One region of the Streptomyces sp. NPDC002888 genome, then DNA from elsewhere that is predicted to be linked to it. Evidence: riboswitches for the same ligand, from Rfam matches in the RefSeq annotation. Region 1 holds a riboswitch; each other region holds the start of a gene.
The links. Region 1 has a riboswitch for cobalamin ahead of ACFYWX_RS46645 (ribonucleoside-diphosphate reductase subunit alpha). Riboswitches for the same ligand answer to the same signal wherever they lie in the genome.

Region 1 (10,353 bases):
CACGTCTCTCTACACGGCGTTGGCGGAGGTGTACGACGTCCACCTCGCGGAGGCCGAGGAGACCATCGAGACCTCCCTGGCCACACCGCGCGAGGCCGGCCTGCTCGGCACGGATGTGGGCCTGCCGATGCTGATGCTCTCCCGGCACTCGCTTGACAAGGAGGGACAGCCGGTGGAGTGGGTGCGGTCGGTGTACCGGGGCGACCGCTACAAGTTCGTGGCGCGGCTCAAGCGGCCCACGGAGTAGGCGCACCGATCCCCCGTCGCCGCAGCTCATCGACAACATTTGCGGACCGATATGCGGACGGGGGCTTCCGCTGTCGTGACACCGTCACCTAGATTTCCTGCGCATTACACAGGTGATCGGTGAGGGGACGGAGTCACAATGTCAGAAGCCCCGGAAGTGAGCCGAGGGCCGGTGGTGACGCCCGTGCGCGTCGTCATCGCCCTCTGTCTCGTCGCGCCCTTCGTGGCGATGCTGTGGGTGGGCTCGTACGCCAAGACAGACCCCACCTTCATCGGCATTCCGTTCTTCTACTGGTACCAGATGCTGTGGGTGTTTCTCTCCACGGCGCTGACCATGCTCGCGTACACGCTGTGGCAGCGTGACCAGCGTGCCCGTGCCGCGGGTTCCTCGGACGGGGGTGCGTCGAAGTGAACGACGGCGTGAACGGCGTCGCGCTCGGCGTCTTCATCTTCTTCTTCCTGGCCGTCACGGTCATCGGCTTCCTGGCCGCGCGCTGGCGCAAGGCCGAGAACGAGCACAGCCTCGACGAATGGGGCCTGGGCGGACGGTCGTTCGGCACCTGGATCACCTGGTTCCTGCTCGGCGGCGACCTGTACACGGCGTACACCTTCGTCGCCGTGCCGGCGGCGATCTACGCGGCGGGCGCGGCCGGCTTCTTCGCGGTGCCCTACACGATCCTCGTGTACCCGCTGATCTTCACGTTCCTGCCCCGCCTGTGGTCGGTCTCCCACAAGCACGGGTACGTGACGACGTCGGACTTCGTGCGCGGCCGCTGGGGCTCGAAGGGCCTGTCCCTCGCGGTGGCACTGACCGGCATCCTCGCGACGATGCCGTACATCGCGCTCCAACTGGTCGGCATCCAGGCGGTGCTGGACGTGATGGGCGTCGGCGGCGGCGAGAACACCAACTGGTTCGTCAAGGACCTCCCGCTGCTGATCGCGTTCGGTGTGCTGGCGGCGTACACCTACTCCTCGGGCCTGCGCGCCCCCGCGCTGATCGCGTTCGTGAAGGACGCGCTGATCTACATCGTCATCGCGGTGGCGATCATCTACATCCCGATCAAGCTCGGCGGCTTCGACGACATCTTCGCCAAGGCGGGCGACGCGTTCAGCCAGACCAACCCGGCGACCGGCAAGCCGCGCGGCGCCCTGGCACCGGCCGAGGCGGGCCAGTGGACGTACGCCACGCTGGCGCTGGGCTCGGCGCTCGCCCTGTTCATGTATCCGCACTCGATCACGGCGACGCTGTCCTCGCGCAGCCGTGACGTGATCCGCCGCAACACCACGATCCTGCCGCTGTACTCGCTGATGCTGGGCCTGCTCGCCCTGCTGGGCTTCATGGCCATCGCGGCCGGCGTCAAGGTGACCAACGGTCAGCTGGCCATCCCGCAGCTGTTCGAGAACATGTTCCCGGCCTGGTTCGCGGGCGTGGCGTTCGCCGCGATCGGCATCGGCGCCCTGGTCCCCGCGGCCATCATGTCCATCGCGGCGGCGAACCTCTTCACCCGCAACATCTACAAGGACTTCATCAAGCCCGACGCGACGCCGAAGGAGGAGACCCGCGTCTCCAAGCTCGTCTCGCTCCTGGTGAAGGTCGGCGCCCTGGTCTTCGTCCTCACCATGGACAAGACCGTCGCCATCAACTTCCAGCTCCTCGGCGGCATCTGGATCCTCCAGACCTTCCCGGCCCTCGTCGGCGGCCTGTTCACCCGCTGGTTCCACCGCTGGGCCCTCCTCGCCGGCTGGGCCGTCGGCATGGTCTACGGCACGGTCGCCGCGTACGGCGTCGCCTCACCGACCCAGAAGCACTTCGGCGGCTCGGCCAAGGAGATCCCCGGCATCGGCGAGATCGGCTACATCGGCCTGACGGCGTTCGTACTGAACGTCGTCGTCACGGTGGTGCTCACCTTCGTCCTGAAGGCCCTCAAGGCCCCCGAGGGCATCGACGAGACCAAGCCGGAGGACTACACGGCAGACGCGGGCGACGCGGGCGTCCAGGTGGAGCTTCCGCCGGCAACTGCCGGCTCCGCTCACTGAAACCCGCCCCGAAGGGGCGCGGGGCCGCATCGATCTGCGGCCCCGCCGCGTGGGCGCGACCAGCCACACACAACCCGCAGCGGGCCGCCGACAGCAAGACCAACGGCGGCCCGCTCTCGCGCTCACGACCGCGTACGCCGAGCCATCGCGTCCCAGAACCTGTCCAGCTCCCGCACCCGCATACTCACCCAGTGCGGCGTCTTCCTCCGCAGCCCCCTGGGAAAGCACCGCCGCACCCGTCCGGGCAGCAGCGCCTGTTGCTGCCGGCAGAACGGCTCGCGGATCTCGTCCCGGGGCACACTGCCGCGAGGCGGGTACGGGCAGAGCTTGAACCTGCAGCCAGGCTCACAGTTCGAACCCGGTGGGGGCGGGACGGCGGTACCGGCCGGCGAACCGGGGTCCAGCTTCTCCCGGTTCGTACAGATGCACGGCGGGAGGGACATGCCCGGCCGCTCCACACGGGCCATCCGTTCCTCGACCCCGTCAGGGTTCCCGTCCCGTTCGACGAGGTTCAGCATGACCAGCACATCGGCGACGAGGCGCTGAGCGCGCCCGTCCAGCGTGCTCCAGCCGACCGATGGCGGGATCCACAAGTTGTGCTGACGGGATCCGTCGGCCTGACCGACACGGGAACCGATGTTGTCGGCGACGCCCTTCTCGTCGATCCAGAGGAAGCGCTCGGGTTGCCCGGTCTCCAGGGCGAGGGCCACCAGGGCTCCCGCCTCACTGACGAAGGGATGCAGCCGCCGGGGCGAGTCGCCGTTCTCGCCGGGCGGACCGGGCGCTCTGTTGACCGTACCCGCCGTCCGCAGCCAGCGCTTGACGGTGTCCACGGCGGTCGTCCCGCCGATCCTCCTGGACGGCCGGCTCGATACCTCGCCGTCGCCCTGCCCAGGAGGGCCGACGGGGTCCGGGAGCTCCCACAGGCACAGCGCCTGAAGCAGGCTGAGCTGCGCATACCAGCACCGGGACCGCTGCAGGAACGTGTCCGCCTGCCGGATCAGGTCGGCACGGCTGCCCTGGTCCGTGTGCGGGTGACTTCTGCGCCGGTTGGCCGCGTACTTGAAGCCCTTGGCCAACGCGGCTTCCAGGGCGAGCGGCAGGTCGGGGGCGCCACCTGTGTGGGCCGGGTCGAGGTGGCGCAGCCACTTGGCGAGGCGTTCCTGGGCCTCGTCGCGGTGGGCCTCGTCGACGGAGCCCAGCAGCATGGGGAGGATCCAGGCCCGCATCACGAAGTTCCTCAGCAGGCGAACCCGGCCGCTGCGGTACTCCTCGTTGAGTTCGCGCAGCTCGTCCTGCTCCCCTTGGATATGGTTGGACGACGGGGCCCCGGAGGGCGCACCGGCGTTCGTCCATGGCGCCGTCGCCGCCCTCGCGGCCCAGGCCACGTACCGCGCCCTCTTCGTAGCCTTCAGGTCGGTGACCGCGTCGTTGTACTCCTGCACGGGGTCGTTGTCGAGACGGAACTTCTCGCGTATCACGGCGAACGCGGCGCTGCCTCCGGCGCCGCACTCCTGGGCGGCGGCCAGGCTTACGGCGTAGGAGGGTTCTTCCTCACCGAGGGTGAAGAGCTGCCAGTACAGCCCCATGGTGTCGTCGATTCTGTCGGAGACCCTCCGCAGCGCCGCGCCGAGCTGCTTGATCAGCGCCAGCTTCGCGTCGTCGAGGGTGCGCCGGTCTCCTTTGATGCCGGACCAGCAGTCGTACACCGCGCCGACGATGTCCTTGAGCCGTCCCGGAGTCTCCTCCACGCTCTCGACCTCCAGTGCCGCCGCGTAGAGGTCCAGGACCTTCGGGTCGTCCGTGCGGCGGCTCGCGGCGGTGATGAGCCGGTGGGTCAGGGTGCGCCCGTACACGGGTGCCTGCCGCACCAGTTCCTTGATCTCCTTCTTCGCCTCGGCCCGGACACCGCCTCCCCGGGTCGCGGGCTTTGTCGCCCAGCGGCGGGACAGGAACACCAGGGCGACGAGCAACTCACGGCCGGGGCCGGGCGGTTGCAGCGCCTGGTCGACCAGCTCTCCGGCGCCCCGCTCGCCCATTTCGTCCAGGACGTGGAAGCCGAAGTACGCCTGGACGATGCTGTGGGGGAAGCGGACCTTCCGCTCGAGGCCTTCCAGCAGCCTGAGCTTGTTCGCGTTGGCCGCGAAACGGGCGAGGACGGCCTGGCACTGCTCCCTGCTCCCCTCCTTCAGCCGCCTGCCCTCCTCGTCGCCGAGCCTGGCGCAGAGCGTGTCCCAGATCCGCTCCCGATGCCACTCGGAGAAGACGTTGCCGCGCTTGCCGTACTGGTCGAAGCCCCGCGCGCTGGTCCACAGGTGCTCTGCCCGGGTCCGCGCGCGCTGTAGCGGACCGGGATGCACGTCATCGCCGAGCAACTCGGCGAAGCCGACCTCCAGGGTGTCCTTGAGCAGGCCGATGCAGGCCAGGGCGGACACCACTTCGACGGTGTCGCGGCGCTCCTGCCGGTTCAGCGCGACGTCCTGCCGAAGTCGGCCCTCGCACATCTTGCGTTCCCACCTCTCCAGCAGTTGCAGCCGCAGCGCGCTGCGGTCCCGGCCGGAGATGTCCAAGGGCTTCAAGTCGTCGCGACGCAGGAGGCCGTTGCGGTGCAGCTCGCGCACGATCTGCAGGTAGATGGGCGATTCGGTGACCTCCGCTGTCTCCACGACGCCGTCCAGATACTGCTCGTCTCTGCCCGATGCGCGTTCCTCGACGAAGTGCAGCGCCTCCTCCTCGCTCAACGGCTCCAGCTCCACGATCGCGGCGGCGGTGTTCTCGAGGGGACTGTGCGGCCGCGAGGCGATGACCAGAGGCAGCTTCTCCTTGTGGGCGCGCTCGATGGCGCGGCGGATGATGTTGTCCCGGTTCTGCTGGAGACTGTCGTCGAGGAGCGCCTCTTCCAGGCCGTCGGCGATGACGACCGGTTTGTCGTCGGCGAGCAGTTGCTGCCAGACCCGCTCAATCTTGGTCCGCGCCAGGGTCCCCTGGGGCGTCTCCTCGGCGAAGCGCCGCTTGGCCATCCGCTCAAAGTTCAGGTCGGCCTCGCTGACCGCGTCCCTCAGCCGGATCGGCACGGGCACCGCGCGCTGCCGGGCCAGCAGTTCGGTGAGCCGCACGAGGACGGCGGTCTTCCCCACACCGACGCCGCCGACGAGCAGATAGGGCCGGCGGGTGTCGCGGTCCCGCAGCCGTTCGGCGATGACTTCGGCGACCACGTCGCGGCCGACGATGTCGTCCGTGTCCTGGCCGGCGGTGAGTACCAGCCGACCGGGTCTGCTGCGCGCGTCCCCGAGGTAACGCCGCTTGGTCCAGCCGTACCAGCAGAACAGGAAGAGGGCAGCGGCGATCGAAGCGGTCAGTACGGGGCCGACGAAACGGAGGAAGGCGTCGAACCCCCCGTTCTTGCGGAGGTCCTCGAAGCCGGTCGACTCGCCGGTGCTCAGGATGTACAGGCCCTCCCCGCACCAGGCCAGGAGTGCGAGCACGGCGATGCCCCAGACGAACCTGGTCGCGTTGGCGTAGGAGAACCATCTCCGCCACTTCTTGGGCTGGGTGGCGCCGCGCCGGGCATCCAGACGGATCGTCAGGGCGTGCCGGCGGCCGACGAGGACGCCCCGCACCCGGCTGCCCGCCCGCCTCAGGTCCAGCGTTGCCATCGACGCGTTGCGCTCCCGTTCCCGGCCGCGCGGGCGACGGACGACACTCGTCATCGTGCGTACTCCCTCCGAGAGCGTTCTCGGGACGGAGGGCTCCGTGGGCGCCGGCACCTACTTCCATGGAAGCACTCCCCACACACGCCGCAACCCGGAATTCGGGCGCACGGTGTCGCGTCGCTGGGCCACACTCACCCCCGTGGACATCCTCATCCGGCAAGCGAAACCCGACGAGTACGACACCGTCGGCGAGATCACCGCCCAGGCCTACCTTCAGGACGACCTTCTCGACTTCGGGGAGAGCGATGAGTACCTCGGCGAGTTGAGAGACGTCGGCAAGCGGGCCGCGGCCGCCGAGGTGCTGGTCGCGGTGGAGCGGGGCCAGGTGCTCGGCGGAGTCACCTTCGTGCCTCAGGGCGGTCCCATGGCCGACATCGCCCGGCCCGGAGAGGCCGAGATACGGATGCTCGCGGTCGCGCACACCGCGCGTGGGCGTGGTGTCGGCGAGGCCCTCGTACGGGCCTGCGTCGAGCGGGCACGCGCCGTCGAGGGCTGCACCGGCATGGTCCTCTCCACCCAGGCCACCATGCACACCGCCCACCGCATCTACGAACGCCTCGGCTTCACCCGCACCCCGGGGCGCGACTGGAACCCGATCCCGCACCTCGACGACATCACTCTCCTCACCTATGAGTTGACGCTGTGAAACCACGGCAACACAACATCTGGGGGTGTCACCGTAGCCCGGCACAAGATGTATGCTCGTGCTCGCTGTCGCCACAGGGGAATCCGGTGCGAATCCGGAACTGTCCCGCAACGGTGTACTCATGCGCGTATGCCCGCGTATGAGCGTCAGTCCGAGGACCTGTCGACAGCGCGCCCGGCCCGTCCGGTCCGGGTGCCCGACGTCCGGGCCTCGTGGAGTGGGTCGGTGGACGCGACGCCGCGTGCGCTCGTGTGCTGCCCCCTGCCCTCCGCCAGGCCCCGTGCCGAGCGAGGGAGAGCCCCACGTGACCATCGCGCCAGCCGAACCGGCTTCAGCGACCGAGCTGGAGTACGACGGTCCCGGTGCCGCACTGCTGCGGACCCTGACCGAGCTGACCGCCGACCTGCCCGACGCCGACCCGGGCCGGGTCGCCACCGCCGCGTTGCGGGGCCGGTCCGCGCGGGCGGACGAGACGGAGCTGCGCGAGCTGGCCACGGAGGCGGCCGCCGGCCTCATCTCCGAGGACCCCGTCTACTCCCGGCTGGCCGCCCGTCTGCTGACCATCGGCATCCGCGCCGAGGCCGCCTCGCAGGGCGTCACGTGCTTCACCGAGTCCGTGGCCGTCGGCCACCGCGAAGGCCTCATCGCCGACCGCACCGCGGAGTTCGTGCGCGTGCACGCCGAGCGGCTCGACGCCCTCGTCGACACCGGCGCCGACGACCGCTTCGGCTACTTCGGCCTGCGCACCCTGCACAGCCGCTACCTCCTGCGGCACCCCCTCACCCGCAAGGTGGTGGAGACCCCGCAGCACTTCATGCTGCGCGTCGCCGCGGGCCTCGCGGAGGACGACACCGTGAGGTCCGTCGACGAAGTCGCCGCGCTCTACGGGCTCATGAGCCGCCTCGACTACCTCCCCTCCTCCCCCACGCTGTTCAACTCCGGCACCCGCCACCCCCAGATGTCGTCCTGCTACCTCCTCGACTCCCCGAAGGACGAGCTGGACTCCATCTACGACCGCTACCACCAGGTGGCCCGCCTGTCGAAGCACGCCGGCGGCATCGGCCTGTCGTACTCCCGCATCCGCTCCCGGGGTTCGCTGATCCGTGGCACCAACGGGCACTCCAACGGCATCGTCCCGTTCCTCAAGACCCTCGACGCCTCCGTCGCCGCCGTGAACCAGGGCGGCCGGCGCAAGGGCGCGGCCGCGGTCTACCTGGAGACCTGGCACTCCGACATCGAGGAGTTCCTGGAGCTGCGCGACAACACGGGCGAGGACGCCCGCCGTACGCACAACCTGAACCTCGCGCACTGGGTGCCGGACGAGTTCATGCGCCGCGTGAACGCCGACGGGCAGTGGTCGCTGTTCTCCCCCGCCGACGTGCCCGAGCTGGTCGACCTGTGGGGCGAGGAGTTCGACGCCGCGTACCGCAGGGCGGAGGCGAACGGGCTCGCGAAGAAGACCATCCCCGCCCGTGAGCTGTACGGCCGGATGATGCGCACCCTCGCGCAGACCGGCAACGGCTGGATGACCTTCAAGGACGCCGCCAACCGCACCGCCAACCAGACCGCCGAGCCGGGTCACGTCATCCACTCCTCCAACCTCTGCACGGAGATCCTGGAGGTCACGGACGACGGGGAGACGGCGGTCTGCAACCTGGGGTCGGTGAACCTCGGCGCGTTCGTGGCGGGCGATGACATCGACTGGGAGCGGCTGGACGACACCGTCCGCACCGCCGTCACCTTCCTCGACCGTGTCGTCGACATCAACTTCTACCCGACCGAGCAGGCGGGCCGCTCCAACGCCAAGTGGCGTCCGGTGGGCCTGGGCGCGATGGGCCTCCAGGACGTCTTCTTCAAGCTGCGTCTGCCCTTCGACTCCCCCGAGGCCAGGCAGCTCTCCACGCGGATCGCCGAGCGCATCATGCTCGCCGCGTACGAGACCTCCGCCGACCTCGCCGAGCGCAGCGGCCCGCTGCCGGCCTGGGAGAAGACCCGTACGGCCAAGGGTGTCCTGCACCCCGACCACTACGGCGCCGAGTTCACCTGGCCGGAGCGCTGGGCGGCGCTGCGCGAGCGGATCGCGACCACCGGTATGCGCAACTCGCTGCTCCTCGCGATCGCGCCCACCGCCACCATCGCGTCGATCGCAGGTGTGTACGAGTGCATCGAGCCGCAGGTGTCCAACCTGTTCAAGCGCGAGACGCTCTCCGGCGAGTTCCTCCAGGTCAACTCCTACCTGGTGAAGGACCTCAAGGAGCTGGGCGTGTGGGACGCCCGTACCCGTGAGGCGCTGCGCGACGCCAACGGCTCGGTGCAGGACTTCGCCTGGATCCCCGAGGACGTCCGGGCCCTGTACCGCACGGCGTGGGAGATCCCGCAGCGCGGCCTGATCGACATGGCCGCCGCCCGGACCCCGTACCTGGACCAGGCGCAGTCCCTGAACCTCTTCCTGGAGACGCCGACCATCGGCAAGCTCTCCTCGATGTACGCGTACGCCTGGAAGTCGGGTTTGAAGACGACGTACTACCTGCGCTCGCGCCCGGCGACCCGCATCGCCCGCGCCGCACGAGCCACCGTTCCCGTTCAGCAGCCGGCACCCGAAGACGCCGTCGCCTGCTCCCTGGAAAACCCCGAGTCCTGCGAGGCCTGCCAGTAATGACCAGCGAAGCCAAGACTGTGTCTTCCAAGAACCTCCTCGACCCGGGCTTCGAGCTGACCCTCCGCCCCATGCGCTACCCGGACTTCTACGAGCGCTACCGGGACGCCATCAAGAACACCTGGACCGTGGAGGAGGTCGACCTTCACTCGGACGTCGCCGACCTAGCGAAGCTGTCCGAGGGCGAGCAGCACATGATCGGCCGTCTGGTCGCGTTCTTCGCGACGGGCGACTCGATCGTCGCGAACAACCTGGTGCTGACGCTGTACAAGCACATCAACTCCCCGGAGGCGCGCCTCTACCTGTCGCGCCAGCTCTTCGAGGAGGCCGTCCACGTCCAGTTCTATCTGACGCTTCTGGACACCTACCTCCCCGACCCGGAGGACCGTTCGGCCGCCTTCGACGCCGTGGAGAACATCCCCTCCATCCGTGAGAAGGCCGAGTTCTGCTTCAAGTGGATCAACGAGGTCGAGAAGCTCGACCGCCTGGAGACCCGGGCCGACCGCCGCCGCTTCCTGCTCAACCTCATCTGCTTCGCCGCGTGCATCGAGGGTCTGTTCTTCTACGGTGCCTTCGCGTACGTCTACTGGTTCCGCAGCCGGGGTCTGCTGCACGGTCTGGCGACCGGCACCAACTGGGTGTTCCGCGACGAGACGATGCACATGAGCTTCGCGTTCGAGGTGGTCGACACCGTCCGCAAGGAGGAGCCGGACCTCTTCGACGACGAGCTCCGCCAGCAGGTCATCGACATGCTGCGGGAGGCCGTCGAGGCCGAGCTGCAGTTCGCTCGCGACCTGTGCGGTGACGGCCTGCCGGGCATGAACACCGATTCGATGCGGCAGTACCTGGAGTGCGTCGCCGACCAGCGCCTCACGCGCCTGGGCTTCGCGCCGGTGTACGGCTCGGAGAACCCCTTCTCCTTCATGGAGCTCCAGGGTGTTCAGGAGCTGACCAACTTCTTCGAGCGGCGCCCGTCGGCGTACCAGGTCGCGGTGGAGGGGACGGTCGACCTGGACGAGGACTTCTGAGCCTCCGCCTCTCGCAACTGGCGGTCG
Region 2 (10,353 bases), on a different contig from region 1:
GCGGTGATGAACGGCAGGCTGACCTGCGTCTGCGTCACCGAACTGAGCTCGGTCTTGGCCTTCTCCGCCGCCTCGAACAATCGTTGCAGCGCCTGCGGGTCCTTGCGCAGGTCGATGCCGTTCTCCTTCTGGAAGTCGTCCGCGAGGTAATCCACCAGACGCCGGTCGAAGTCGTCACCGCCCAGGTGACTGTCGCCCGCCGTGGAACGCACCTCCACCACGCCGTCGCCCACGTCGAGGATGCTCACATCGAAGGTGCCGCCGCCCAGGTCGAAGACCAGCACCGTCTCGTGCTGCTTCTTGTCCATGCCGTACGCGAGGGCGGCCGCGGTCGGCTCGTTGATGATCCGCAGCACCTCCAGTCCCGCGATCCGTCCGGCGTCCTTGGTGGCGGTGCGCTGAGCGTCGTTGAAGTAGGCGGGCACCGTGATGACCGCCTCCGTGACCCGCTCCCCCAGCTGCTTGGACGCGTCGTCGGCGAGTTTGCGCAGCACCTGGGCGCTGATCTCCTCAGGCGCATAGAGCTTGTCGCGCACCTTGAAGCGGGCGACGCCGCCCGGGCCCTCGACGACGTCGTACGCCACCGCTCTGGCTTCGTCCGGGATCTCGTCGAAGTGCCGGCCGATGAACCGCTTGGCCGAGTAGATGGTGCCCTTGGGATTGAGGATCGCCTGGCGCCGGGCCAGCTGGCCCACCAGCCGTTCCCCGGTGTCGGTGAAGGCCACCACGGACGGTGTCGTACGGTTGCCCTCGGTGTTGGGCACGACGGAAGGTTCGCCGCCCTCCCACACGGCGATCACCGAGTTCGTGGTGCCCAGGTCGATGCCCACTGCCTTGGCCATGAGGAACTCCTCCCGTGCGGCGGCAAGCGCCGGCACTGCGGATCCGATCGTTCAGGTATGGGCGGGACGTCCACCGGCACCGGCGGCCCGCAACCCGCCGAGCAGCCGTACGGCCTCGTCGGCGACCGCTTCGTCCACGACGACGTCGTACCGGCTGGGCTGCATCGAGCGGACGGAGGCGAAGTCCCGTCGGCCGCCCTGCAGGGCGTACAGCAGCAGGCCGAACAGCGCGCCCACGATCGCTCCGAAAATCAGGCCGTAGAGGGCGACGAGCAGGGCCGAGACGAGCGGGTCCACCCAGTCGACCAGGCCGAAGAGCCAGCCGATCAGCGCTCCGGGAAGGGCCCCGCTCGCCGCTCCGTGCAGGGCGGCCCTGCCATAGTCCATACGGCCGACGACCTGCTCGACGAGGCGGACGTCCTGGCCGATGATGGCCACCCGCTGCACGGGAAACCCCTGGTCCGAGAGGTGGTCGACAGCGCGTTCGGCTTCCTGGTACGTCTCGTACGTGGCAACGGGCCTGCGAGGCTGCTCGCTCATCGCCCAGTCCTTCCTGCCGGTGTGCACGGCGGCCCCCGGCACGCCCCAGACTCGCGAACCGAGCAGCTCTACGCCTGCACCCGGCAGGTCAAAGAACGACGGAACCCGTCCCCCCGCGAGCACGAGACGGAGATTCCGGATATCTCGGGTATTTTGGTCGGGGAAGGCCTGGAGGAAGAGGCGCTGTCACCTCTCTGAGGGCTCAGGGAAGGGAGTAATCCCATGCCTGGCTGCAGGGTCCGGAGCGTGTACCGACGCCGTCCCGACCGGGAAGGCGACCTTCCGCCGGGCCGTCTGGGGCAGCACCCCACCATCTCGCGGAGAGGGTCCCGCCCGCCCCTTTCCACCCTGGCATCCCACAAACTGCCGGCAGTCTCCCGCGCCCTGTTCGACACCCAGGACGAAAGCGAGATCCTGCGCCTGGCCATGGACCACGTGTCGTTGGCCGGCCCGTACAGAGCCGAGGCCGGATACCTCAGGGTGCACGGCCATATGGTCCCGAGCCCGCAGGTCGGGCCGGGTCATGCGTCAGCCGTCGACCGGACGGTGCGAGAGCTGACAGGACGGGACGTCCCCGTAACCGTTCCCGGCCGGTCCAGGGGCCGGGCCTTGGCCCTGCACGGACCCGGTGGACTGCACGGCTACCTTGTGGTGACGTCTCGCTCCCGGCCCACCGAGGCCCAGCACCTCCTGCTCGCCACGCTCGTACGCCTCACCGCCGCCGCCCTGTCGGTCGCCGTCGCGCACCGCCGCCAGCGGGAAGACGCCCTGGAGCTGCACCGACTGCGACGGGAACGGGCAGCCTTCCAGCGGCGGCTGATCTCTCTCGTGGTCGAGCTGGGATATCAGCGGGCCGTGCACGAGGCCCTCACCGAGGTCGCGGCCTCGGGCGGCGGCGAGGAGGCCATCACCAGCGCACTGCATGAGCTCACCGGGTTTCCCGTGCTGGTGGAGGACCGCTTCGGCCGACTGCGGTCCTGGACCGGTCCCGGCCGGCCCGACCCCTATCCGGAACCGGACCCCGCACGCCATGAGGAGATGCTCCAGGAGGTCGCCCGGAGAGGCGGACCCGTGCGCATCAAGGACCGGCTGATCTCCCTGGTACGCCCCCGCGGTGAGGTCCTCGGAGTGCTGGCCCTGGTCGATCCCCAGGACGAGGCCGACGAGTACACCGTGTTCGCGCTGGAGCACGCCGCCACGTCACTCGCCCTGGAACTGTCGCACCTGCGCCATCTGGCGGAGGTCGAGCTGCGATTGCGCCGCGAACTGGTCGACGATCTTCTGGGGGGCACGGACAAGGCGAGCGCCTACGCCCGGTCCGAGGCGTTCGGACACGACCTGCACCGCATGCAGTACGTGGTCGTCGTGCAGTGGAGGAACCGGGCCGCGGACGACGCTTTCGCGCGGACCGTGGGCCGCGCGGCTTCGGCCGTGGGCATGCCGTCGCTGGTGACTCGGCGTTCCGACCACGTGGTCCTGGTCGCCGAGGGCAGACCCCACGACCACGCCTTGTACGAGACGCTCGCCCGGGAGACCGGAACGCTTGACGGGACGATCGGGGTGAGCGCCCGCTGCGACACCCCGGACGGTATCCCCGGCCGCTACCAGGAAGCACTGCGCGCCCTGGAGGTACGCCGCCGGTCCCGAAGGCGATACGGCACGACGTTCTTCGACGATCTGGGCCTCTACCGCATCCTGGGGCCTGGAAACGAATACCAGGAGCTGGAGGCGTTCGTCCGGGAATGGCTCGGACCCCTCGTCGACTACGACGGTCGGCACCGTACGGCGCTCGTGGAGACCCTGTCCCGGTACTTCGACTGCGGCGGCAACTACGCCGAGACCGCCGAATCCCTCGCGATCCACCGCAGCACGCTGCGCTACCGGCTCCAGCGCATCCGTGAGATCAGCGGCCATGACCTCACGAACGTGGAGGACCGCCTCAACCTGCAGGTCGCGACGCGGGTGTGGAAGATCATGCTGGGCGGACCGGGTTGAGGCGCCCACGGCGATGGGGCCGGCTCCGCTGTCCCCATCGCCGTGAGGAGCAGGCTGCACTCCGCCGAATTGGCTCGTCAGGCATCACGCAGACCGCCGACAGCGGCTCGAAGGCGATGGCCTGCCGCACACACCGCAAGTGTCCTGCTCCGAGCGGTTCCTCCGCGCCGTAAAACTCGAACCTTGGGCACGAATGGCCTTCCACCAGGCATGGCTCCAGATCGAGGCCACAACCGTCGCGGCCCCCTACGCGACCCTCGTGGCCACGGCGCGAGCGGAAGCCGGCGCGCAAATGAGCCTCGCCTGGCAGCAGCATCCGATCGACACCGACAGCGGCATGAACCTCGGAACCCCGTACCCCCGGGACCGATCGAACGCGGCCCGAGCCACGTGCATCGAGGTGATGCGCCGTCACCTCTGAGAACGACCGTGATCTTGGTGCCAACTATCCCTCTTTTGTGCCAACTAAAAATCCTCGTCACAAGCAGGCTAACGCCGTACCCGCGGCATCCCCAGACCGATCCACGAGATGATCTCGCGCTGGATCTCGTTGTTCCCGCCGCCGAAGGTGAAGATGACCGCCGAGCGGTAGCCGCGCTCCAGTTCGCCGCGGAGCACCGCGCCCGCCGAACCCTCCCGCAGCGCGCCCGGCGCGGCGACGATCTCCAGGAGTGCCGCGTAGGCGTCCCGGCGCGCCTCGGAGCCGTAGACCTTGACGGCGGAGGCGTCCTGCGGGGTGAGGGTGCCGTTCTGGACGGTCGTCACCATCTGCCAGTTGAGGAGCTTGAGGGCGTCGAGGCGGGTGTGGGTGCGGGCCAGGAGGCGGCGGACCCAGGGCAGGTCGACGACGCGGCGGCCGTCGGCGAGCTTGGTCTCCATGGCCCAGCGCTGCACGTCGTGCAGGGAGCGGATGGCCATGGTGCCGTGGGCGGCGAGGGTGACGCGCTCGTGGTTGAGCTGGTTGGTGATCAGCCGCCAGCCCTGGTTCTCCGCGCCGACGCGACGGGAGACGGGGACGCGGATGTTCTCGTAGTAGCTGGCCGTGGTGTCGTGACCGGCGAGGGTGTTGATGAGGGTGCAGGAGTAGCCGGGGTCGGTGGTCGGGACGAGGAGCATGGTGATGCCCTTGTGCGGCGGGGCCTCGGGGTCGGTGCGCACGGCGAGCCACACCCAGTCGGCGGTGTCGCCGTTGGTGGTCCAGATCTTCTGGCCGTTGACGACGTACTCCTCACCCTCGCGCACCGCGCGTGTCCTGAGGGAGGCCAGGTCGGTGCCCGCGCCGGGCTCGCTGTAGCCGATCGCGAAGTCGATCTCGCCGGAGAGGATCTTCGGCAGGAAGTGCGCCTTCTGCTCCTCGGTGCCGTACCGCATGATCGTCGGGCCGACGGTGTTGAGCGCCATCAGCGGCAGCGGGACGCCCGCCTGGGCGGCCTCGTCGAAGAAGATGAACTGTTCCATCGCGGTGAGGCCGCGACCGCCGTACTCCGTGGGCCAGCCCACGCCGAGCCAGCCGTCCGTGCCGAGCCGCCGGATGGTCTGGCGGTAGAAGCGTTTCTGGGCGGCCGGGTCGGCGTGCCGGGTGTAGGCGTTATCGGGTACCAACTCGGCGAAGTAGGCGCGCAGTTCGCTGCGCAGCCGCTGCTGCTCGGGCGTGTGGTCGAGATGCACGGCGCCTCCTGGCTCCCCTGGGCCGGTCCTGACGGCGCACACGGTAGAACGTGTTCCAGTAATTGGGAATGGCGGGGAGACGTGAAGAGGCCCCCGGCTCGGGAGCCGGGGGCCTCTTTCATCGGGAACCGGTCACGGTGCCACGGGAGTCGGCCGCGCCGCGGCGACCTCCCGCGCCACGGTCCGTGGTGCGAGCACCCGTTCCGCCAGCAGCCCGAAGACCAGCCCGAAGGCGGTCCACAGGGTGGCCTGCACGGCGAGCGCCGCCAGGCGGAACTGCCAGAGCAGGGTGGCCGGGAAGTGCTCGGGGACCTCGTTGAAGGACGGCAGGAAGGCGTACGCCAGCCCGACGGCCAGGACGAAGAACGCGCCCGCGACGAGGGTCGCGTTCCAGTTGCCCAGGCGTGGCGCGAGGCGCCGGCCCAGGATCACGGTGGCGACGGCGAGCAGGACGCTCAGCACCACCATCAGGAAGTAGAGGGTCGTGCGCTGTCCGATCGTGTCGGGGTCGCCGACGGCGGGCGGGTTGGCGGGGTACTTCAGGAACGGCACGACATACACGGCGACCAGGCCGGCCATCGCCAGGAGCAGCGCGCTCGCGCGCGGCCCGAAGCGGCCGATCCGGCCGAGTGCGAAGCAGTACGCGAGGGCGGCGATGCCGCCGAACGCGACGCCGTAGACGAGGACACCGGTGGACAGGCCGGCGGTGGACTGCATCGTCCGGCTGACGGGTTCGGCACCTCCCCCGTGGTGGTGGGCGTGCGCCTCCTCGAAGGCGATGGCCGCGTCGACGCGCGACTCCCCCAGGAAGTAGGCGACGACGAGGGCGAGCAGGCCCGCGGTGAGTCCCGCGAGCATGCCCCGCACCAGGAGGGTGCGGACAGTGGTGGAGTTCATGGGCTGGTACGTCCTTCCCCGGCCGTCAGTGGCAGGGGAAGCCGAGCAGGTGGCGCGCGTCGTGCACCCACTCGTGGACGTCCTCTCCGGACATCACGGAGGTGGCGCCCTGTTCGGCGCCGACGAAGTAGAGCAGGACCAGCATCAGGATGCCGAAGAAGACCGCCCAGGGGACGATCGCGCCGATCGGCAGCTTCTCGGGTACGGCAGCGGGGGCAGCGGTGGGCTGGACGGCGGACTGCGCCATGGCAGGACCTCCTGGGGGAACTCGCGTCCCGTATCGGTGGTGCACAGGACGACGGACGCGGGTCTGACTCGCCCGGCCCGCACTCGAGGTGCGTGCCCGACATACAGTGGCGCGACCGTGCCGGAATTCCACCGGCTTCCACATACCGTCGTCGATTTCGACGTGACGGTACCGCGAGGGAGGGAATCGGCCAAGGGCGCACGGATCGGCCGCGCGCGCCCGGACGGGGCTGTCAGCCCGTCAAGTCGCTGATTCCAGAAGGGCGTTGAGGGCGCGAGTGGCAGGAATGGACGTATGACGAGCCGAGTGATGTTGATCTCACCGGCGATCAGCGCGGCGCTGCGGGAGGCCCGCTTCGACGACGGCTGCCCCCTCGACCCGGCGGGGTTGCGCCGGGCCCGGGCGGCCGCAAGCACGCTGCCGGCCCGGGAGGCGGCCTGGTCCTCCCCCACCGTGCGCTGCCGTGAGACGGCCGGGGCGCTCGGGCTCGACGCCGTGGCCGCGCCGGAGCTCGCGGGACTGGACGCGGGCCGCTGGCGCGGGGCGACGCTGGCGGAGGTCGGCGCGGCCGAACCCGCGGCCCTCGCCGAATGGCTGGCGGACCCCGGGGCCGCCCCGCACGGCGGGGAGTCGGTGCGGGCGCTGTGCGACCGCGTGGCCGCCTGGCTGGAAACGGCCGCCCGTACACCGGGACGGACCGTGGCCGTGGTCGAGCCGGAGGTGTCCCGCGCCGCGGTCGTCCGCGCCCTCGGCGCGCCGGACCAGGCATTGTGGCGCGCCGACGTGTCACCACTGACGGCCGTCGAGCTCAGCGGCAGATCGGGACGCTGGAACGTCACGGTCGGACGCCCCCTCGGCGGGACGGAGCACTGACCAGCAGCAGACTGCCTTGCCGGGCGGCGGTGTTGCGGTGGGCGGCATCGGCCGGGATCCGGTCTGGACACCGATGCCTGTGCGCTCGCGCCGCCGCCATGAGTGGCTCAGATGTCCTTGACGAAGACGATGGCGTCGATCCGGTCGGTGGTGGCCGGGTCGAGGGCGGCGTACGTGTGGTCGGCCGGGACGCGGGGCGTGGGCTTCTGGTCGAGGACCCTGGCGAGGTGGCCGGGATCGATGACGGCGCGGGCGTGGGGAAGGGAGGACAGGAGCCCTTCGAGGGTGTCGGGAGGGGGGACGTCGGAGCCGCGGGTGCCGAAGGTGGTGGCGGCGAAGGCGTACTGGTCGCCGAGGCGGCTGCCGATGACGGCGCCCGCGCTCCACCACTGGAGCGGGCCGGCGAACTGCATCTGGCTCTTGTCGCGCTGCAGGTGGCCATTGTGGGCGAAGGCGAGGGTGGGGCCGCGACGGGCCTCACGGCGGACGATGGCGTCGAGGTTGTCGGCCATCATCACCTCGCGCAGGCACGTGATCTCCCTGAGGCGCGTGGGCGCGGTGTCGGCCAGGCCGGCGTGGTAGCGCAGGAGCCCTGCGGCGGTGCGGGCGTGCAGGTCGGCGCGCCACAGCTCGTCGGTGGAGGTGACGGCCGTCAGGTGCGGGGCGTAAGAGGTGAGCAGCGTGCGCAGGTCGTCGGTGATCAGGCGCAGCTCCCTGGCCTCGGGGGTGCGGCCGACCGACCGGGTGGGGTCCATGAGGGCGGCCGGGTCGGTCCAGCGCTCGTCGGGGCCGCACAGCTCGTCGAGGGACTCCCGGCTCCGGGCGAGGTCGAGGTGGGCGGAGAGGTAGTCGTGCAGCGCGGTCAGGGCCGGCCGGGGACTTGCGGCGCCGGTCATCTCCAGGGGGCCGTCGAAGCCGTAGAAGCGGAGCCGCTCGTACGGGGGGCGCTGCTCGTTGTGGGCGCGCATCCAGCGCAGGAGCTCGCGGTTGGCGGGTGAGGCGCCGAGGCCGTGGCTGAAGCCGCGGCTCATCGCGTCGTCGAGGGTTGCGATGCCGCCGGCGACGTACGCGTCGGCGGCCAGGGCCGACAGGCAGTCGCTCTCGATGGCGATCGATCGGTAGCCCTCGTGCTCGACGAGGTGGCGGAAGAGCTCGTTGCGCAGCTCGGGGAAGGCTTCGACGCCGTGGGTGGGCTCGCCGAGGCCGAGCAGGCGGGTGGTGGGTGACAGGAGCACGGTGAGGGCGTCGCCGGTGAAGGGACGGGCTGCATCCCGGATCGAGGTCGTCATGCCTTCAACGCTATCGTTGAACCTTCGGTGTAAACTTTTGAGAACTCTGGCGCTATTTCCTGTAGTTGACGAGGACGTACCTTCAAAATGCGGTTGCGGCCCATCGATCTGGCGCGCGAGCACGGCCTGTCCACACAGGCGGTGCGCAACTACGAGGACGCGGGGATCCTGCCGCCGGCCGAGCGCACGGCGCACGGCTACCGGGTCTACGCTCCGCGCCATACGGCGGCGCTGCGGGCGTTCCTGGCGTTGGTCCCCGCGCACGGCCATGCGACCGCGGGGGCGATCATGCGGGCCGTGAACGGCGGCACGGTCGAGGAGGCCCTGCGGCTGATCGACGAGAGCCACGCGCAGCTGGCCGGCGACCGGCGCACGCTGGAGGACGTGGAGGGGGCACTGCGCGACTCGGCGCCACCGCGTGAGCCGGAGCCGGGCGTGACGTTCATCGGGCCGCTGGCGCACAGGCTCGGCATCCGGCCGGCGACGTTGCGCAAGTGGGAGCGAGCCGGGCTGATCGTGCCCCGGCGCGACCCGCGCACCGGCTACCGCGTCTACACCTCCGCCGATGTGCGCGACGTGCTGCTGGCCCACCAGCTGCGGCGGGGCGGGCACGGGCTGGAGCAGATCGCGCGGGTGCTGGAGCAGGTCCGGACGGCGGGCGGACCGGAGCCACTGCAGGCGACGCTGCGGGAGTGGCGCGCCCGGCTGACGGCACGGGGCCTGGCGATGCTGGCGGGTGCGGCCGCGCTGGACGCCTTCCTGGGGACGCACAGCGCCTGACGGCGATTTCTGTCGCGGCTCCGGTTCGCCTGTGCGGCGGGCACCGGGACCTCACGGGTGAAGGGTCAGACCAGGGTGGCCATGAAGTCCGTGCAGGCCCGGGCGCAGGCGCGGCAGGCCTCGGCGCTCTCCTCGGCGCCCGGGTGTCCGTCGAAGACGTGCGCGGACTCCAGGCAGACGGTCCGGCACCACTCCAGCTGGACGCGTATGGCCGCCTCGTCCAGGTGGTTCTGCTCGGACAGCACACGGCAGGTGGCGTCGCACACCTCCGCGCACATGATGCCCTTGCGTCGTACGAGTTCCTGCTGTTCGGTCCCGTCCGGATCCACGAGGCTCGCGCGCAGCGCACACGCCCGGGCGCACTCGGTACACGCCTGGGCACACGCGAAACGGTCCTCCAGGAACCGGAAGAGCTCCTGCTGGGATGTCGTCGGTGTCACGTAAGGGCGGGTAGCCGGTGCGGACGGTGTCAAACACGCGCGCGAGTGAGCGGACCGGAGGTCATCAGACGGTTACGGAACCGGATCGGCCGGTTCACTCCCCATTCGAGGGGTATTCGGCTGGTATGAGTACCGCAACCATGCAGCTGGCCGCGGCGAGTGGGCTGCTCAGCATCGTGCTCTTCGTGGTCGCCGTGACTGTCGTGGCCATCCTGGCCGGGGGTTTCTGGCTGGGCTACCGCATCAAGCTCAACGAGTCGCCGAGGCCGCGACCCGACGAGCAGCCGCACCTTCCCCCGGAAGGGCCCGTCCATGAGGTCCAGGAGAACCGGGAACCCGACGAGGTGCCCCAGATCTCCAAGGACGGCCGTCCGCTCACGCCGTACGAGCTGACCAACATGCAGACCCGCTCGAGCTCCTCGAAGGACCGCCCGCGCTGGGGCCGCGGCAGCAGTGGTTCCTTCGGCGGGGGCGGGCTGGGAGCCCACTGACCGACCCTGTCCGAGCGCACGCACTCGTTTCCGAGGAGTGAGATCCATGGCCGACTCCGGCCGCGGCATGCTGCCGCTGCCCGACTACGACCATCTGCCGATCGGCGGCGTGGAGAGCCGCGTACGGTCGCTGACCGCCGGGGAGGTCGAGGAGCTGCTCGCGTACGAGCACGAGCACGCCGACCGCCGCCCGGTGACGACGGTGCTGACCCACCGCCTTGAACAGCTGCAGGCGGGTGCGGAACCGACCTCCGGCGACCCCGCGGCCCTGCGCCCCGAGCAGGGGCGGGG
Region 3 (10,353 bases), on a different contig from region 1:
GCGCGCGGACGGCCGGGGCCTTCGTCGGGTCCAGGTCGGAGACGAGCGCGTACTCGTCGAGGAGCTGCTCCAGCTTGGCCAGGTCGCCGTAGGTGTCGGCCCGCGCCATCGGCGGCACCAGGTGGTCGACGACCGTGGCGTGTCCGCGCCGCTTGGCCTGTGTGCCCTCACCGGGGTCGTTGACGATGAACGGGTAGATCAGCGGCAGGTCGCCGAGGACGGCGTCCGGCGCGCACCCCCCGCTCAGCCCCAGCCCCTTGCCCGGCAGCCACTCCATCGTGCCGTGCTTGCCCATGTGGACGATCGCGTCGGCGCCGAAACTGTTCTCCAGCCAGCGGTAGGCGGCCATGTAGTGGTGCGACGGGGGCATGTCGGGGTCGTGGTAGATCGCGATCGGGTTCTCCCCGAAGCCGCGCGGCGGCTGGATCATCACGACGACGTTCCCGAACTGGAGGGAGGCCAGCACGATCTCGTCCCCGTCCACGTACAGACCGCCCGGCGGCTCGCCCCACGCCTGAAGCATCCCGTTGCGCAGCTCGGGGTCGAGCTTGTCGAACCACGCCCGGTAGTCGGCGAGCGGCACCCGCGCGGGCGCGGAGGCCAGCTGCTCCTCCGTCAGCCACTCCACGTCGTGGCCGCCGGCCTCGATGAGCCGGTGGATCAGCTCGTCGCCGTTGTCGGGGTACTCGGTGAGCGAGTAGCCGGCTTCCCTGAGGGCGTCCAGCACCCGAACCGCCGAAGCGGGCGTGTCGAGCCCGACCGCGTTGCCGACCCGCGAGTGCTTGGTGGGGTAGGCGGTGAAGACGAGCGCGATCTTCTTCTCCGCGTTCGCCGTGTGCTTGAGCCGCGCGTGCCGTACGGCGATCCCGGCGACCCGCGCCGCCCGCTCGGGGTCGGCGACGTACACGGGCACGTCGTCGGGGCCCTGCTCCTTGAACGAGAACGGGACGGTGATGAGGCGTCCGTCGAACTCGGGGATCGCGACCTGCATCGCCGCGTCCATGGGGGAGAGGGCGGCGTCGGACTCGTCCCAGGCCTGCTTCGACGACGTGAGGCAAAGGCCCTGAAGCACGGGGATGTCGAGGTCGGCCAGCGCCCCGATGTCCCACGACTCCTCGTCGCCGCCCGCGGAGGCCTGCGAGGCGTGCGTGCCGCCGGCGGCGAGGACGGTGGCGACGAGGGCGTCGGCCGTGTCGAGGATCGTGAAGAGACCGGCGTCGGCACCCCGCAGCGAACCGCAGAACACGGGGAGGGCGTTGGCGCCCCGAGCCTCGATCGCGTCGCACAGGGTGTCCACGAAGGCGGTGTTGCCGCTGAGTTCATGAGCCCGGTAGAAGAGCACACCGACGGTCGGACGGCCGTCCACGAAGGCACGCTCGCCGTGAACTCCGTACTCCGGCATCTTCTGCGGTTCGACGAAACCCTCGCCGGTCAGCAGCACGGTGTCGGACAGGAACCGCGCCAGCTCCGTGAGGTTGGCGGGCCCGCCCTCGACGAGGTAGCGCAGCGCCTCCGCCACGACACCGGCCGGGACGGACGACTCGGCCATCAACTCCGCGTCCGGAACGGCCTCGCCACCCAGCAGCACGGTCGGGATGCCGGACGCCTTCAGCGCGGCGAGCCCGTCCTCCCAGGCACGCTTGCCGCCGAGGAGGCGTACGACGGCGATGTCCGCGCCCGCGACGAGGCCGGGCAACTCCTGCGCCACGTCCACCCGGGTCGGGTTGCCGATCCGGTAGGTGGCACCGGAGGCGGCCCGAGCCGCCAACAGATCGGTGTCGGCGGTCGACAACAACAACACAGTGCTCATGCGGGCGCTCCCGGTGGAATGAAGGGCAGTCCTTGCGGCGCGCCGGACTCGATGAGCCGCCACAGCGCGTCCGTGTCCGCGTGCAGTTCGATCAGGTCGCCGAGCCGGTCGAGCTGCTCCTCGCGCAGCGCGGCGAACGACGTGTCGGGGGCGGGCACGAAGCGACGGCCCGCGGCGGCCGCCACCTCGCGCAGGAAGGCCCGCCGGAAACCGTCCGACTCCAGCGAGCCGTGCCAGTGCGTGCCCCAGGTCTGGCCGACCCGGCAGCCGTCCAAGAAGGGCTCTCCGCCTGCGATCTCGGCGACCCCGTGATGGATCTCGTACCCCTCGACCCGCTCGCCGAGGGCTTCCCCCACCGGCCGGGTGAGGGTCTTCTCGCGGGCGAACCGCACCCGCACGGGCAGGATCCCGAGACCCTCGACGTGCCCGCGCCGGCTCTCGACCTCGTCCTCGATGTGCTCACCGAGGATCTGGAAGCCGCCGCAGACACCGAGGACCGGCCTGTGCTCGGCGGCCCTGCGGGCGATGGCCTGCGCGAGCCCCCTCTCCCGCAGCCACTCCAGCGCCTTGACGGTCCCCCGGGTCCCCGGGATCACGACCAGATCGGCGTCGACCAGCTCCTCCGGCCGGTCCACGAACCGCACGACGACACCCGGCTCGGCGGCCAGCGCGTCCACGTCGGTGAAGTTGGACATGAGGGGGATCGCGCAGACGGCGACGCGCAGCACGTCCGCACCGACGGGCGGCGCGACGTTCGATTCCCGCACCGTGCCCCGCAGCGAGACCCGCAGCCCGTCCTCCTCGTCGATGCCGAGGCCGTGCCGGAAGGGCAGGACGCCGTACGTGTGCCGTCCGGTGAGCCCGTGCAGCATGTCGAGGCCCGGCTCCAGCAGCGAGACGTCCCCCCGGAACTTGTTCACGAGGAACCCGGCGACCCACTCCTGGTCCTCGGGCGACAGCAGGGCGACGGTCCCGAAGAAGGAGGCGAACACACCCCCGCGGTCGATGTCGCCGACGACGAGCACGGGGAGCCGCGCGTTGCGGGCGATCCCCATGTTCACGATGTCGGTCCGCCGCAAGTTGATCTCGGCGGGACTGCCGGCCCCCTCACAGATCACCGCGTCATACGTGCCCCGCAACTCGGCGAGACAGTCCAACACGGTCCCGAGCAGCTTCTGCTGCCGCCCACCGTGATAGCCACGCGCGCCCATCTCACCCACGGGCTTCCCGAGCAGCACGACCTGACTGCTCTGCTCCCCGCCCGGCTTGAGCAGCACCGGATTCATCAGCGCGGTCGGCTCCACCCGACAGGCCTGCGCCTGCATGGCCTGCGCCCGCCCGATCTCGGCACCCTCCCGCGTCACGAACGAGTTGAGCGACATGTTCTGCGCCTTGAACGGCGCGACCTTGACCCCCTGCCGCACCAGCCACCGACAGATCCCGGCGGTGACGACACTCTTCCCGGCATCGGAGGTAGTACCGGCGACCAACAGCCCACGTCCGGTCATGCGCGACCTCCCAACCGCTGTGGGCAGTCGTTCCGCAGGGCGATGGGGGTCCCCCCGCTCGAGCGAAGCCGAGAGTGGGGGAGGGTGGGCACAGCCGACAGCGCCGGGCGCCGTGCCACCCGCCCCCGCAGTAGCGAACCGGCCGCACTCACCCCCAGCGCCAGCCAACTCACCCGCCGAGACAACCGAACAGCCCGCTCAATGTCCGAAACCTCCACCGCACGCCCCTCCCCGTTCAGCACAGGCCGATGCTCAACACGCCCCCCGTACGACAACGTCCCCCCCAGCCGCACCCCGAGCGCCCCCGCGAACGACGCCTCCACAGGCCCGGCGTTCGGACTCGGATGCTTGGCCGCATCAGTACGCCAGGCCCGTACGGCCCCTCGGGCGTCCCCTCCGGCCACGGTGGCGAGCACCGCAGTCACCCGCGCCCCCGGCCACCCCACGACATCGTCGAGCCGCGCGGACGCCCACCCGTACCGCCGATGACGAGCCGACTTGTGCCCGACCATCGCGTCAAGCGTGTTGACGGCCCGAAACCCGAGCAGCCCCGGCACTCCCGCGATCCCGCCCCACACCAGCGCCCCCACCACCGCGTCCGACGTGTTCTCCGCGACGGACTCCACCACCGCCCGGGCGATCCCGTCCGCGTCGAGGGCCTGCGGGTCCCGCCCGCACAGATGCGGCAGCCGCTCCCGCGCCCCGTCGACGTCCCCCGCTTCGAGTGCGCGCCCGATGGTCCGGGCCTCCCGGCCGAGGGAGGTTCCGCCGACGACGGCCCAGGTGGCGGCCGCGGTCAGGGCGAAGGAGGCGGCGGGGGAGGACCGTACGCAACGCGCCGCGGCGGCGCCGAGGCCGACGGCCCCGCCCGCGCAGACGGCGGTGTGCAGCGCGCCCCACCCCCGGTGGTCGCGCCACAGCGCCCGCTCGACGGCACCCGCGGCCCGGCCGAACGCGGCGACCGGGTGTCCGCGGCGCGGATCGCCGAGGAGCAGGTCACCGAGGAGGCCGGCGGCGGCGCCGTACGCGAAGACGCGATCGGCACCCATCGGCTCAGCCGACCGTGGGGTCGGGAAACGACCTGGTGCTGGACCTCAATCGGCAGCCGAGCATGGCGATATGTCCTCACTCAGGGTGTCCACGCCCTGGTTCGACGAGACCGGCGGTGAGAGTTCCTGGCTCCCGGGGCTTTCTACCCCGGTGACAGTGGCGGGACCGCGCCGGATTCGCACCGGCTTCCTCTTCTGCCGCCGTACATGGCTCCGGCAGTCCACCACGGCCCCGGAAGAGCCGTCAACTTGCTGTTGACCTGCGACGGGAGAGTGTGCAGAACCCCACACACAAGTGGGGTGCGGGACGGTCTTCCGTCCCGCACCCCACGTGGTGCGCGTGTGTCGCCGATCAGACGCCGATCAGACCGATCAGGTGCCGATCAGACGATGATCAGGGAGATCCCGTACGCCACCGCCGCCGCGCACGCCGCGAAGCACGCGTACGCGCCGGTGACCGCGAGAGCGGCGGAGCCGCCCTGGGCCGCGGCCCGCTCGCGGCGGGAGAGGCCGACGATGCCGAGGGTGAACAGGGCCACGAGGGCCACGGTGACCACGAGGCTGACCCCGAAGACGGAGCCGAGAGCCGCCCAGTCGATCTTCATGCTGTCTCTTCCTTCGTACCTGGCCGGCTGCGGCTCAGACGGTGGTGGTGGCCGACGGGGCGGACTCGGCCGCGGGGGCCGGGATGGTCGCCGACAGGTCCTCGGCCATCGTGCCCGCGGGCGGCGGGGTCACCGCGGCGATCGCGGTGGTCACCACGCCGGGCGGCTCCTCGGCGTCGTTGACGTTGCTGTGGTCGACGACCTCGCGGCGCGAGATCTTCCAGATCGCGGCGCTGGAGGCGATGAGGAAGACGGCGACGACGGCCGTGCCCCAGGTGCCGAAGCCGGTCACGTACTCGGCGAGCGCGCCGACCAGGGCCGCGGCCGGGAGCGTGAGGCCCCAGGCGACGAACATGCGGGTGGCGGTCGACCAGCGGACGACGCCGCCCTTGCGGCCCAGGCCCGCGCCCATCACCGAGCCGGAGACCGAGTGGGTGGTGGAGAGGGAGAAGCCGAGGTGGGAGGAGGCCAGGATGACCGTCGCGGCGCTGGTCTGGGCGGCGAAGCCCTGCTGCGGCTGGAGGTCGGTCAGGCCCTTGCCCATGGTGCGGATGATGCGCCAGCCGCCGAGGTAGGTGCCGAGCGCGATGGCGAGGCCCGCGGAGAGGATGACCCAGGTGGGCGGGTCGGAGTCGGGGGCGACGGCGCCGCCGGCGACCAGGGCGAGGGTGATGATGCCCATCGTCTTCTGGGCGTCGTTCGTGCCGTGCGCGAGGGAGACCAGGCCGGCGGAGGCGATCTGGCCCGCGCGGTAGCCCTTCTCGGCGGCCTTGCCGTCGGCCTTCTTGCCGAGGGTGTAGGACAGGCGGGTGGCGAGCAGCGCGGCGATGCCCGCGACCAGCGGGGCCGCGATCGCCGGGATCAGGACCTTGGTGACGAGTACGTCGCTGTGGACCGCGCCGACGCCCGCCGAGGCGATGGTGGCGCCGATCAGACCGCCCATGAGGGCGTGCGAGGAACTGGAGGGCAGGCCCACCAGCCAGGTCAGCAGGTTCCAGAGGATCGCGCCGACCAACGCGGCGAAGATGACCTCGGGACGGATGCCGGTCTCGTCGACGAGACCCTTGGAGATCGTGTTGGCGACCTCCACCGAGAGAAAGGCGCCTACAAGGTTGAGCACGGCGGACATGGCCACCGCGACCTTGGGCTTGAGTGCACCGGTCGAGATGGTTGTGGCCATCGCGTTGGCGGTGTCGTGGAAACCGTTCGTGAAATCGAACGCGAGTGCGGTTACGACCACAATCGCGAGGATCAGCGAGAAGCTTTCCATTTACCCAGGCAATCGTTCGAAGTCATTGGCTGGACGACCGTAGGCAACCTGGATGAACGGAAGATGAACTAGGACGGGCGCTGAAGTGTCACAAAAGGAGGGCCGCCGCTCCGCTCCGGAACGGCGGCCCGCACGCCGTGCGACTAGGAGCCGCGGGCGAGCTTCCTCAGTCCGCTTCCGGTGCCGTTGAAGAGATTCTGGTCACCCGGCAGGGTGCCGCCGTTGTCGTACTGCCAGAAGGTCCACAACGACCAGCCGGCGGGCAGCGCCCCGGCGTCGGCGGAGTCGTGACGGGCGATCCACAGGGCGTGGTTGGAGGCGAAGGCGCGGCTGCCGCCGGTGCAGGTGTTCCACCAGTGGGTGGTCGTGTAGATCACCGGGCGGCGGCCGGTGAGCCGCTTCATCTCGGCACTGAACGACGCGATCCAGCCGACCATCCTCGCCGCGCTCAGGCCGTAGCACTTGTGCTTCTTGTCGTACGGGTTGTATTCGATGTCGAGCGCGGGCGGCAGCGTCCAGCCGTCCGCGGTCCAGCCGCCGCCGTTGCGCACGAAATGCGCCGCCTGTGCCCTGCCCGACGACTTGTCCGGCACCGCGAAGTGGTACGCGCCGCGCATCAGGCCCGCGTCGCGCGAGCCGTTGTACTGCTGGTCGAAGTGCGGGTTGCGGTAGTCCGTGGACTCGGTCGCCTTGATGTAGACGAACCGGGCGCCCTCGGCCTTCGCCCGCTGCCAGTCCACGTTCCTCTGGTGGGACGAGACGTCGTGTCCCCGCGGCAGGGCCGCCGCCGACGCCGGTATCTCGATGAGCGCGGTGCACCCGATGGCGAGCGCCGTCACGTGCGCCGCGAGCACGCGGACACGGAGACGGGACGGTTTGCGGTCACGGGCCATGTTTCCCCCCGGAATGGCGACGTGCAGACAAATCCCCCGAAGGCTACGCGAAGATCCACGAAACCACGTCGATCTCCGGCCAATCCCGGGCGCACTGGGGCCGCCCCCTGGCAAGATCGCCGCATGGCCGAGCAGCCGAGGGACCGACGGGGTGAACGGGATGCACGGGGGCGCGAGCGGGAGGCGCGGGAGCCGCGAGGGAGGCGGGTGACCGACGAGGAGGCGACGGCCTGGCAGGCGCTCGTCGCCACCGCCCGGCGGACCGTCGCCGACGGCCTGGTCGTCGGGACCTCGGGCAACGTGTCGGTGCGCGTCGGCGACACCGTCCTCGTGACGCCCTCGGGCGTGCCGTACGACCGCCTGACGCCGGACGACGTGACCGGCGTCGACCTCGACGGGCGGCAGGTCCACGGCACGCTGGTGCCGACCAGCGAACTGCCCATGCACCTCGCGGTGTACCGCACCACCGACGCCCGCGCCGTCGTCCACACCCACGCCGTGCACGCCACCGCCGTCTCCACGCTCGTGACCGAACTCCCCTCCGTCCACTACATGACCGGCGCCCTCGGCGGCCCCGTCCGCGTCGCCCGATACGCGACCTACGGCACCGACGAGTTGGCCGAGAACGTTCGGGACGCTCTCACCGACCGTTCCGGCTGCCTCCTCCAGAACCACGGCACGATCACCTACGGCACCACCCTGGATCAGGCCTACGACCGCACGGCCCAACTCGAGTGGATGTGCCGCCTGTGGCTCACCGCGTCATCGGTACCCGGCCTGACCCCGAGCCTGCTGTCGGAGGAACAGGTGGCGGAGGCGGGGGAGCGGCTGCGGGGATACGGGCAAAGAGGGTGAGGGAGCGGCGAGGCCGGGCACCGGGATGACGGCATGAGCCTGCTCTGCGCCGACCGGGGTACGGCAATGGGGTGAGCCTTCTCGTCGCCGTGCGCCGTCGCCTCTCCGGGGTACTCCCCGCAGCGCTCTCCGCAGCACGCCCCGCACCACGCCCGGCCTCTCGCCCCGCACCATCCCTCGCGTCACTCCGAGCCGCCGCACCGCTGGCCGGGGGCGGGGCCCGCCGGGACACTGGAGCCGTGCCCACTGTCAAAGCGACGGCCGCCGCCGTCACCGCAGTCCTCGCCGTCGGCGCGGCCGGCGTCGCCGCGGGCCGGTTCGCGAGCGACGCGGCGCTCCGGCCGACACCGGGCAGGCCGCTGCCCACCGAACCCCGGCTCACCGTGCACGGCACAGCGGCGGGCCGCATCACCCTCACCCGCGCCCTGGCCTCCCAGCGCCCCGGCACCTACGGCCTCGCCGGCGACGGCTCCCACGCGGTCGTCGGCGCCGTCCTCGACACCACCCCGCACCCCGCCGACACCGTCGTACGCCGCCTGGAACGCGTCACCCACGGCACCCTGAACCCGGGCGACGCGGTGTGGTTCACCCCCAACGTGCACATCGGCAACCCGAGCGCCGCCCTCGGCCTGGACCACGCCGACGTCGACGTCCCCGGGGAGCTCGGCGCACTGCCGGCCTGGTTCGTGCCCGGCGCCCGCGACACCTGGGTGATCGCGGTGCACGGCCTGGGCGCCACCCGCGAACACACGATGAACGTCATGGAGTTCCTGCACCGCCACCGCTTCCCGGTGCTCGCCCTCGCCTACCGCGGCGACCTCGGCGCGCCCCGCTCCCCGGACGGCCTCCACCACTTCGGCGAGACCGAGTGGCGCGACGTGGACGCGGCGATCCGGTACGCGGTGCGGTACGGCGCCCAGCGCGTCGTCCTGCACGGCTGGTCCACCGGCGCCACCATGGCGCTGCGCGCCGCCGCGCACTCCGGGCTGAGCGAGCGCGTGTCGGGGCTGGTCCTCGACTCCCCGGTCCTCGACTGGGAGGCCACGGTACGGGCGCTCGCCGCCGCACGCCGGACACCGAGCGCGCTGCTCCCGCTGGCCGTCCGGGCCGCGCAGGGCCGCACCGGGCTGGACGGCCGCCGCATCGCCGAGGCCGCCGACCCCGACCGGCTCCGGGTCCCCACGCTGATCCTCCACGGCCCCGACGACACGATCGCCCCCTGGAACACCTCCCGCCGCCTCGCCGCCCGCCGCCCCGGCCTGGTGGCCCTCCACACGGTCCCGCAGGCCCCCCACGGCGCCATGTGGAACGCCGACCCCAAGGGCTACGAAGAGGTCCTACGCCGCTTCCTCACCCCCCTGATGTAATCCGGGCCCGGCAATCCCCACCCCCCGTTCCACACCGGTCGTCCTCATTCCGTTTAAGGCCGTACCACTGGCCTGATCTCGGCCCCGAGCCCCCCACGGGACCCCGTGCGTTGGCCATCCCCGTCGCCCCCCGTGACATTCCGTTTGGGTTTTCGGACCGTCAACCGGAAGACTGCACCCGTGACGTCCCGTATCCCGCGCGACTCCAGGCTTCGACTCGTCCGCCCGCGACCCCTGGCCGCCGCCCCCAGAGCCGTGAACCAGCGGCGCCCGCGCCGCCCCGCACCCCGCCCTCCGGAGGGCACACCGGCCCCCGCGGAGCTGGCCAGAATGGCTCGCTCCGGACTGGCCGCCGCGGCCCGCGTCGCCCGCTGGGCCGACGCCGCCCTCGGCCCCGGCCGCGACGGCCTCACCGCCGACGGCAAGGCCACCCTCGCCGACCTGACCGCCGAACACGCGGCCCGGGAACTGCGCCTGACCCCCGATCAGGTCCGCGCCGACTGGGACACCGCCCGCCTGGCCGGCCTCGTCGAGGTGCACGGCGACAGGGCCCGCCCCGGCTGGCGGCTGCGCGCCTGGCACCGCGACGACAGCGCCGTACTGCGCGGCTGGGTCGCCCTCTTCGACGCCTGGTCGCTCGCCTGCCCCGAGCCCGAGGACGAGGAGCCCGCCGCCGTCGCCGAGGTCGTCTCGGCGATGCCGCAGGTGCTCTCCTTCCTCCAGCTCTCCGCAGGCCCCGTCCCCGTGCCGCAGCTCCTGGACCTGCTCCAGCAGCGGGTCACCGAACTGCGCACAGAACGCTGCGAGATCCCCTACGGCCCGCAGCGCCAGCCGGTGACCCTCGCCGCAGCCGAGCCCGCGTCAGCGGCCGGGCCGGCCGTCGGGCCCATCGCCGACGCCCCCCCGGCACAGCCCGCCGAGGAGACCGAGCTCGCCCCGCTCCTCGACTGGGCCCTGCGTGCTCTCGGCTCCGTCGGCGCCCTCACCTACGGCGAC

Region 2: another riboswitch for cobalamin. It lies ahead of ACFYWX_RS13770 (CbtB-domain containing protein); the one in region 1 lies ahead of ACFYWX_RS46645 (ribonucleoside-diphosphate reductase subunit alpha).
Region 3: another riboswitch for cobalamin. It lies ahead of ACFYWX_RS42405 (cobalamin biosynthesis protein); the one in region 1 lies ahead of ACFYWX_RS46645 (ribonucleoside-diphosphate reductase subunit alpha).

What each region holds. Positions count from the first base shown of each region.
Region 1 covers NZ_JBIAPU010000052.1:31,601-41,953, forward strand. Annotated here, with positions in the region: gene ACFYWX_RS46620 (GntR family transcriptional regulator) at 1-247, shown strand, start outside; gene ACFYWX_RS46625 (DUF3311 domain-containing protein) at 386-658, shown strand; gene mctP (monocarboxylate uptake permease MctP) at 655-2,283, shown strand; gene ACFYWX_RS46635 (NACHT domain-containing protein) at 2,406-5,993, opposite strand; gene ACFYWX_RS46640 (GNAT family N-acetyltransferase) at 6,136-6,642, shown strand; cobalamin riboswitch at 6,678-6,824, shown strand; gene ACFYWX_RS46645 (ribonucleoside-diphosphate reductase subunit alpha) at 6,947-9,298, shown strand; gene ACFYWX_RS46650 (ribonucleotide-diphosphate reductase subunit beta) at 9,298-10,326, shown strand.
Region 2 covers NZ_JBIAPU010000007.1:122,282-132,634, forward strand. Annotated here, with positions in the region: gene dnaK (molecular chaperone DnaK) at 1-842, opposite strand, end outside; gene ACFYWX_RS13745 (general stress protein) at 894-1,382, opposite strand; gene ACFYWX_RS13750 (PucR family transcriptional regulator) at 1,605-3,377, shown strand; gene ACFYWX_RS13755 (hypothetical protein) at 3,571-3,798, shown strand; gene ACFYWX_RS13760 (acyl-CoA dehydrogenase family protein) at 3,867-5,045, opposite strand; gene ACFYWX_RS13765 (CbtA family protein) at 5,178-5,942, opposite strand; gene ACFYWX_RS13770 (CbtB-domain containing protein) at 5,968-6,189, opposite strand; cobalamin riboswitch at 6,231-6,380, opposite strand; gene ACFYWX_RS13775 (histidine phosphatase family protein) at 6,484-7,062, shown strand; gene ACFYWX_RS13780 (erythromycin esterase family protein) at 7,170-8,351, opposite strand; gene ACFYWX_RS13785 (MerR family transcriptional regulator) at 8,439-9,131, shown strand; gene ACFYWX_RS13790 (four-helix bundle copper-binding protein) at 9,197-9,571, opposite strand; gene ACFYWX_RS13795 (DUF6479 family protein) at 9,697-10,062, shown strand; gene ACFYWX_RS13800 (hypothetical protein) at 10,109-10,353, shown strand, end outside.
Region 3 covers NZ_JBIAPU010000039.1:29,636-39,988, forward strand. Annotated here, with positions in the region: gene cobN (cobaltochelatase subunit CobN) at 1-1,810, opposite strand, end outside; gene ACFYWX_RS42400 (cobyric acid synthase) at 1,807-3,318, opposite strand; gene ACFYWX_RS42405 (cobalamin biosynthesis protein) at 3,315-4,367, opposite strand; cobalamin riboswitch at 4,467-4,609, opposite strand; gene ACFYWX_RS42410 (hypothetical protein) at 4,751-4,972, opposite strand; gene ACFYWX_RS42415 (anion permease) at 5,007-6,242, opposite strand; gene ACFYWX_RS42420 (lysozyme) at 6,386-7,135, opposite strand; gene ACFYWX_RS42425 (class II aldolase/adducin family protein) at 7,259-7,990, shown strand; gene ACFYWX_RS42430 (alpha/beta hydrolase family protein) at 8,230-9,357, shown strand; gene ACFYWX_RS42435 (hypothetical protein) at 9,538-10,353, shown strand, end outside.